2 regions of the Enterobacter wuhouensis genome follow, and region 2 is predicted to be linked to the other one. Evidence: predicted binding sites of a transcription regulator. Region 2 holds the regulator's gene; the other holds the start of a gene.
The links. Region 2 encodes sigma-54, which starts transcription at its own class of promoters, with help from an activator protein. Its sites were predicted from a motif close to GTTGGCACANNTTTCGCTNT; they were not measured.
Positions count from the first base shown of each region.

Region 1: a site for sigma-54 is predicted at 2,353-2,372, ahead of hypA (hydrogenase maturation nickel metallochaperone HypA). Genes of this name have one in related genera too.

Region 1 is NZ_CP142124.1:3,727,674-3,731,894, reverse strand. It holds gene hypD (hydrogenase formation protein HypD) at 1-840, opposite strand, end outside; gene VPX56_RS17725 (HypC/HybG/HupF family hydrogenase formation chaperone) at 844-1,116, opposite strand; gene hypB (hydrogenase nickel incorporation protein HypB) at 1,107-1,970, opposite strand; gene hypA (hydrogenase maturation nickel metallochaperone HypA) at 1,974-2,324, opposite strand; gene hycA (formate hydrogenlyase regulator HycA) at 2,536-3,000, shown strand; gene VPX56_RS17705 (4Fe-4S dicluster domain-containing protein) at 3,072-3,680, shown strand; gene hycC (formate hydrogenlyase subunit 3) at 3,677-4,221, shown strand, end outside.
Region 2 is NZ_CP142124.1:4,251,705-4,255,925, reverse strand. It holds gene mtgA (monofunctional biosynthetic peptidoglycan transglycosylase) at 1-291, shown strand, start outside; gene npr (PTS phosphocarrier protein NPr) at 331-603, opposite strand; gene rapZ (RNase adapter RapZ) at 600-1,454, opposite strand; gene ptsN (PTS IIA-like nitrogen regulatory protein PtsN) at 1,500-1,991, opposite strand; gene hpf (ribosome hibernation promoting factor) at 2,074-2,361, opposite strand; gene rpoN (RNA polymerase factor sigma-54) at 2,384-3,817, opposite strand; gene lptB (LPS export ABC transporter ATP-binding protein) at 3,865-4,221, opposite strand, start outside.

The sequences.
Region 1 (4,221 bases), 520 kb from region 2:
GCTGCCGCCTTCGACGCAAAACACGTCGGCTATCGCCTGCTGGGCGAGCGCATTGCCCGCATCAGGCACCACGCGGCGATACTGATTTTCTACCGCGCTCAGGGCCGCTATTTTCTGCTCAACCAGCATGGTCACGCCTTGCAGTAGATCAAGCGGTTCGAAACCAGCGACCACTAACGGACGATTGTACCGTTCAGCGATAAAGCCGTAGGCGTCTGTGCCAATCACCATGCTGACGTGGCCCGGTGCCAGAAAGGCGTCTATCCCGTTTCCCGGCTCTTCCAGCAGGTTGCGCAGCGTGGGAATGAGCGTAATGTGCTGGCAAAAAAAGAAAAAGTTGTCGAGCTTACGCGCTTTCGCCTGCTGGAGCGTGATGGCGGTGGCGGGCATGGTGGTTTCAAACCCCAGGCCAAAAAACACGACCCTGCGCGAGGGGTTATTCTCTGCCAGCGTCAGGGCATCGATCGGCGAGTAAACGATCCGCACGTCCGCGCCGCGCGCCTTCGCCTGCAGCAGCGATCCCTTTTTCCCCGGCACGCGCATCGCGTCGCCAAAGGTGCAGAAGATCACGTCGGGATGGCTGGCGATTTCAATACAGCTGTCGATGCGCCCCATCGGCAGAACGCAGACCGGGCAGCCGGGGCCGTGGATAAACTCGATGTTTTCCGGCAGCAGCTGGTCGAGGCCAAACTTGAAGATGGCGTGGGTATGCCCGCCGCACACCTCCATGATCCGCAGCGGTTTTTCTTTCGTGTAGTCCAGCTGCGCCGCGCGCGTTTTCAGGTGCCCGATAAGCTGCATCACCTGTTCCGGCGCGCGGTATTCATCAACGTAACGCATATGCTATCGCTCCTCGCCGAACAGGAGCGCGCCTACGTCAGGCTCCACGTCGAACATGTTTTGCAGGGCGTCGAGGGTGTCGCGGGCTTCCGCTTCATTTATTACGCTCATCGCAAACCCCACGTGGACCAGCACCCACTGGCCGAGGCGCGAGGCGCCCGTTTCGTCAGTGCTGCCTACCAGCGTCAGGTCGACGTCGCGCAGGATGCCGCAGACCTCGACTTTGGCCTGATTCCCGTCAATGGAATGGATCTGCCCCGGTACGCCTATGCACATCGTTCACTCTCCAGCCAGTTCAGCCAGGCGTCCATGCCGTCGCCGCGCGTGGCGGAGACCAGCAGGATCTGAATCTCCGGATTCACTTCCCGGGCATACGCCAGACACTTATCCACGTCGAAATTCAGGTACGGCAGCAGGTCAACTTTGTTCAGCAGCATGATGGAGGCCGCAGCAAACATATGCGGATATTTCAGCGGTTTGTCTTCCCCTTCTGTCACGGAAAGCACTGCGACCTTGTGTCGTTCGCCAAGGTCAAAGCTCGCCGGGCAGACCAGGTTGCCGACGTTTTCAATAAACAGGATGCCGTTATCCGCCAGCGGCAGTCGCGGGGCGGCATCGGCAATCATCTGCGCGTCCAGATGGCAGCCTTTGCCGGTGTTGACCTGAATCGCCGGGGTGCCGGTTTCGCGAATGCGCGCGGCGTCATTAACGGTTTGCTGATCGCCTTCGATAACGGCGCAGGAGACGCGCGCGTTCAGGCGTTTGAGCGTTTCGGTCAGCAGCGTGGTTTTGCCGGAACCGGGGCTGGAGACCAGGTTCAGCACCAGCTGTTTACGGGCGGCAAAACGGGCGCGGTTGCGGGCGGCGAGCCGGTTATTTTTGTCCAGCACGTCGATCTCCACCTCCAGCATCTGGCGCTGGCTCATGCCCGGCGCGTGGGTACCCGCCTCGCCGTGGCCGTAGTGCAGATCGCCCGCAGCGGATTGTTGCGGGGCGAAGGTGATACCGGTTAAGGCCGCCGCAGGCCGCGGGGCAGGAGAAAAGGGCGCGGAGCGAAACGCGGAGTGGGGACGGTGTTCATCCCCTTCTATATACAGGTTGCCTTCGGCGCAACCGCAGGTGCTACACATAACTTACTCCTTCTCGATTTCGAGGCGTTGGATCTGCATACCGTCGTCCGCCACGATGCGCAGCCCGGCGCTCTGGCACTGCGGGCAGCGCTGAACCTTTGATGACAGCAGGGTGACGTACTGCTGGCACTGCTCGCACCAGCACTCCGCCTGCTGCTCGTCGATATGCAGCTCGCATCCTTCCGCCAGCGTACCGCGGCACACCAGCTCAAAGCAGAAGGTGAGGGCGCTGGTCTCGACGCAGGAAAACGCGCCAACCTTCAGCCAGACGCCGGTAACGCGCTTCGCGTGGTTTTGCACTGCCTGCTGTTCGATAAGCTCCAGGGCCCGCTGGCAGAGGGTAATTTCGTGCATGACGCCTCCTCAATGATTTGCGCCATTCAATGCAATAACGGTGCCAGCTTGATTTTTGTTAAGGCGTGACGATGTCAACGCTGTCGAAATGACACGTCGACACCCCGATGATGACAGCGTGAGCTTCGTTAAATCCTTTAAAATTCAATAAATTAAAAACTGGCACGGAATCTGCTTAACAGCCGCTATCTCCATTACGCGGATACCTTTTATGACTATTTGGGAAATTAGCGAAAAAGCTGACTACATCGCGCAGCGTCACCAGCAGCTGCAGGATCAGTGGCACCTCTACTGCAACTCTCTGGTTCAGGGGATCACCCTGTCGAAAGCCCGCCTGCACCACGCCATGAGCTGTGCGTCGCAGGGGGATATGCGCTTTGTGTTATTCGGTCACTTTACGATCAACGTCACTCTGGCAGAGAGTTTTAACAGCCACACCATCGAGTACTACGTCGAGACAAAAGAGGGTGAAAAACAGTGTATTGCGAAGGCGCAGCTGATGGCCGACGGCATGGTGGACGGTCACGTCAGCAATCGCGATCGCCAGCAGGTGCTTGAGCACTATCTGGAGAAAATCGCGCCGGTGTACAACGGGCTCTACGCGGCGGTTGAACACGATTTGCCGGTCAACCTGCAGCAGCTGATGGATGGAAACGCCCCGGCAAACGTGGCCTGAATATCGCGTGTCGAGATGTGTCGACACGACAGTTTTTTCGTCAAAAATGACCATCACCAGAGGATTGCCCGGTGAACCGTTTTGTAATTGCTGACTCGACGGTCTGTATTGGCTGTCGAACCTGTGAGGCGGCGTGTTCAGAAACGCATCGCCTGCACGGGCTACAGTCCATGCCGCGCCTGCGCGTCATGCGTAATGAAAAAGAGTCTGCCCCGCAGCTCTGCCACCACTGCGAGGATGCCCCCTGCGCGGGCGTCTGCCCCGTTAACGCCATCACCCGCGTTGACGGTGCCGTCCAGCTGAATGAAAGCCTGTGCGTTAGCTGCAAGCTGTGCGGCATCGCCTGTCCGTTCGGCGCCATCGAATTTTCCGGCAGCCGCCCGCTGCATATTCCGGCGAACGCAAACACGCCGAAAGCCCCGCCTGCGCCACCGGCTCCGGCACGCGTGAGCACGCTGCTGGACTGGGTGCCCGGCATCCGTGCCGTTGCGGTGAAGTGCGATCTGTGCAGCTTCGATGAACAAGGCCCGGCGTGCGTGCGCACCTGCCCGACCAAAGCGCTGATTCTGGTCAACATTCGCGACATTGCCCGCACCAGCAGGCGCAAGCGCGAGCTGACCATTAATACCGACGTCGGCGATCTTTCGCTTCTGCAGGCGCTTAACGAGGGGGCGAAATGAACGCCATTACCATGATTAACAGCGCCGTGGCGTACTTTGCCGCTGCCGCCGTGCTGGCGCTGATCTTCTCTTTTCATAAAACCCTGAGCGGCTGGATCGCCGGTATCGGCGGGGCGGTCGGCAGCCTGATGACGCTGGCTGCGGGCGGCGTCGTCCTGATCGGCGGGCAGTCCGTTTCCGCACTCATGCCGCTGATCCGCTATACCGTCGCGCTTACGCCGCTGAACGCCATCTGGCTGGTGACGTTTGGCCTGTGCGGGCTGTTTATCAGCCTGTTCAATATTGACTGGCATCGCCATCAGCAGGTCAAAGCTAACGGCCTGCTGGTCAATCTGCTGATGGCGACGGCGGTCTGCACCGTTATCGCCAGCAACCTCGGTGCGCTGGTGGTGATGGCCGAAATCATGGCGCTGTGCGGCGTGTTCCTGACGGGCTGCAGCGCCTCCGGCAAGCTGTGGTTTGCGCTCGGGCGCCTCGGCACGCTGCTGCTGGCGCTGGCCTGCTGGCTGGTGTGGCAGCGTTTCGGCACGCTGGACTTTGC
Region 2 (4,221 bases):
GGCGTCGAAACGGTCTGGAGCAAGAAGCGTATTCTGACCGTCTATCTGAATATCGCGGAGTTTGGCGACGGCGTATTTGGCGTTGAGGCCGCCTCACAGCGTTACTTCAATAAACCAGCCAGCCGTTTGAGTATGTCTGAAGCCGCGCTGCTTGCCGCCGTTCTGCCGAATCCCATCAAGTTCAAAGCCAGCGCTCCCTCGGGATACGTGCGGAGCCGTCAGGCGTGGATTATGCGCCAGATGCGTCAGCTGGGTGGGGAAGGTTTTATGGAGCGTAACAACTTAATGTAGGGCGGGTAAGCGCAGCGCCACCCGCCGAGGGGGCGAACGTTAGTCTTCGTCAAACCCGGCGTTGAACAGCGCAATCACCGCTGCCAGCGCCTCTTCTTCCTGCGGGCCGGTCGCCTCGACTTCGATCTGGCGACCTTTGGCGGAGTCCAGCATTAGCAGCGCAATCACGCTGTTGGCTTCCGCCTCGGTACCTTCATCGTTACGCAGCAGAACTTCAGCATCAAAACCCTGCATCAGCTCAAACAGCTTCATCGCCGGGCGGGCGTGCATACCCAGCTTGTTGGTGATCTCAACGGTCTGTTTTACGGTCATGTTTTGCGTTTTTCCAGCGTGCGATGACGGGACTGAACGTTCTTTCCGCGCGAGCGGAAGTAGTCGGCCAGCTGTTCGGCGATATAGACCGAACGATGTTTACCGCCGGTACAGCCAATCGCCACCGTCAGGTAGCTACGATTGTTTGTTTCCAGCATAGGTAACCATAGCTCAAGGTAGCTTCGCGTCTGGTAGATAAAATTGTGTACTTCTGTGTGCCGGTCGAGGAAGGCCGCGACAGGCTTATCCAACCCGGTCATTGGACGCAGTTTTGGGTCCCAGTGCGGGTTCGGCAGGAAGCGCACGTCGAAAACGTAATCCGCATCGATAGGGATACCGTGCTTAAAGCCGAAGGATTCGAACACCATGGTCAGCTCGCGCTCGCGCTTGCCCAGCAGGCGGGTTCGCAGCATTTCTGCCAGTTCGTGAACGGACATTTCGGAGGTGTCGACAATCAGATCCGCCCGTGACCGCAGCGGCTCCAGCAGATCGCTTTCCTGGTCGATGGCGCTTTCCAGGGAGAGGTTTTTACTGGAGAGCGGGTGCAGACGGCGGGTGTCGCTGTAGCGGCGGATCAGCGTGTTGCGATCGGCGTCCAGAAACAGCAGCTGCGGCGAGAACGCGTCAGGCAGGTTGCTCATCGCCTGTTCAAAGATCTCCGGCGATTCAGGCATGTTACGCACGTCAATGCTGACCGCTGCCGAGATCTGCCTGTCGGCCAGCGTCCGCGCCAGCTCCGGCAGCAGCACCACCGGCAGGTTATCGACGCAGTAAAATCCCATATCTTCCAGCGCGCGCAGGGCGACGGATTTCCCCGACCCCGAGCGGCCACTGACGATCATCAGCACCATGTTCCGTTTCTCCTCAGGACAACAGATGTGAAAGCCATCTCCCGGTTATGCATCATCCTGATTGCCTTCTGCTTCAGTGATAATCTGGTAGAGCTCTTCATCACTTTGGGCTGAACGCAGTCGACGGCAAATGGTTTTATCAGCCAGGCGTTTAGCGACCAGCGAAAGCGTATGCAGATGGGTTTTTGTCTGGTCGGCAGGCACCAGCAGCGCGAAGAGGAGATCGACCGGCTGGTTATCAATGGCATCGAAGGCAATAGGCGTTTCGAGCTGCACAAACACGCCGACGGCACGCAGGGTGTCTTCTTCGAGCTTGCCGTGCGGGATCGCGATACCGTTGCCGATGCCGGTACTGCCCATTTTTTCACGGGTCAGGATAGCTTCGAACACCACCTGCGGCGGCAGGCCCAGCTGTTTTGCGGCCAGTTCACTGATGATCTCCAGCGCACGTTTTTTGCTCTGGCAGTGAACGCCACTGCGGGTACATTCCTGGTTAAGGACATTGCTCAGTTGAAGAGCCGAATCGTTGTTCATCATAATTTCACCTAAGCGCTAACTGTACAAATGGCCTGTTGTGTTTCACAACAGGCCGTCCTGCACCCGTTAACTGCCCGGACAATTAGTGTTGTTTCAGTTTATCTTTATGTTTATTGAGCTGTCGCGCAAGCTTATCAATCAAGCCGTCGATAGCCGCGTACATGTCTTGCCCTTCCGCACTGGCATGGAGTTCACCCCCGTTAACGTGCAGGGTTGCATCCGAGATATGAGTCACTTTCTCCACTTTCAACACAATATAGACCTGATTGATCCTTTCGAAATACTGTTCGAGCTTCGCGAACTTCGTGTTCAGAAAATCGCGTAATGCCTCAGTAATCTCGACATTGTGTCCTGTGATGTTGAGCTGCATAGTGTCTTCCTTATCGGTTGTGTCAGACCAGTTGTTTACGCTGGTTAGACGGCGGAATGGATAAAGACTCTCGATACTTCGCAACAGTACGACGTGCCACCATAATACCCTGATCGGACAGCATGGTGGTTAACTTACTGTCACTCAGTGGCTTCGCGGGGTTCTCCGCTGCGATCAACTTCTTCACCAGTGCACGGATCGCCGTGGACGAGGCTTCGCCACCGCCCTCGGTGCTCACATGGCTGGAGAAGAAATACTTAAGCTCAAAAATACCGCGCGGGCTGTGCAGATACTTCTGCGTGGTCACGCGGGAAATGGTTGATTCATGCATCTCGACGGCCTGGGCGATATCCGCCAGCACCATCGGCTTCATGTACTCTTCGCCCTGCTCAAAGAACGCCTGCTGCTGTTCGACAATACAGCGGCTTACGCGCAGCAGCGTATCATTTCGGCTCTCCAGACTTTTGATCAGCCATCGCGCTTCCTGCAGGTTGCTGCGAATATATTGATTGTCTGAGTCGTTACGCACGCTGGTGCACATGGAGGCGTATTGCTGATTAATTTGCAGGCGAGGAATGCTGTCTGAGTTCAGTTCAACGACCCAGCGGTCGTTGTGCTTTCTGACCAGGACATCCGGGATGACATACTCGGGTTCGCTGGTCTGGATCGACTGACCGGGGCGCGGATCGAGCGACTGGATCAGGTTAACCGCTTCTTTCAGCACCTCTTCCTTCTGGCGCGTGACGCGCATCAGGGTACGGAAATCGTGGTTAGCCAGCAGATCCAGATGATCGCTGATGATTAATCGGGCCTCATCAAGCCAGGGCGTGGTTTTGTCGAACTGCGAGAGCTGGATCAGCAGGCAATCGCGCAGATCTTTTGCCGCGACCCCGACCGGATCGAAGCGCTGGATGCGCTTCAGGACGGCTTCAATTTCTTCGAGTTCAATCTCGTCGTCGCCGATGCTTTCCAGAATATCGTCAAGCGTGACGGTCAAGTAGCCGGTGTCATCGACGGCATCGACAATTGACGTCGCAATTGCGCGGTCGGTGTCGGAGAAGGGCGTCAGCTCAACTTGCCACATCAGGTAGTCCTGCAGCGACTGGGTCGTTTCGCCCTGATAAACCGGCAGCTCGTCGTCCTGATAATCTGCACGCGTGCCCGAAGGCGTTCCGGCGGTGTAGAGTTCATCCCAGCTGGCATCCAGCGGAAGCTCGTCCGGCATCTCTTTTTGTTCGAGCGCATCAACGGTATCGAGCGTTTCAGTGTCCTGCGATTGCTGAGTATCTACCTCGTCATGAAGATCGGTTTGCTCCAGCAGCGGATTGCTGTCCAGCGCCTGCTGGAGCTCCTGCTGGAGTTCTAACGTGGACAACTGCAACAGGCGAATTGCCTGCTGTAGCTGCGGCGTCATTGCCAGTTGTTGGCTGAGCCGTAATTGCAAACCTTGCTTCATGTTCAGAGCATTTTTCTCCGGTTCGGCGTTGTGTTACCTCTACCCTATCAGAGTCTGAAGTCTTCCCCAAGGTACACGCGCTTAACATGCTCATCTTCGAGGATTTGCTGCGGCGTACCGTGGGCGATCAGATGGCCCTGGCTCACAATGTAGGCGCGTTCACACACCGCCAGCGTTTCACGAACGTTGTGGTCGGTGATCAGCACGCCAAGTCCGCTGTCGCGCAGATGCTCGATAATACGTTTGATGTCGATAACGGAGATCGGGTCAACGCCCGCGAAGGGTTCATCCAGCAGGATGAATTTCGGGTTCGCCGCCAGCGCGCGCGCAATTTCAACACGGCGACGTTCACCGCCGGATAACGCCTGACCGAGGCTGTCGCGCAGGTGTTCGATGTGGAACTC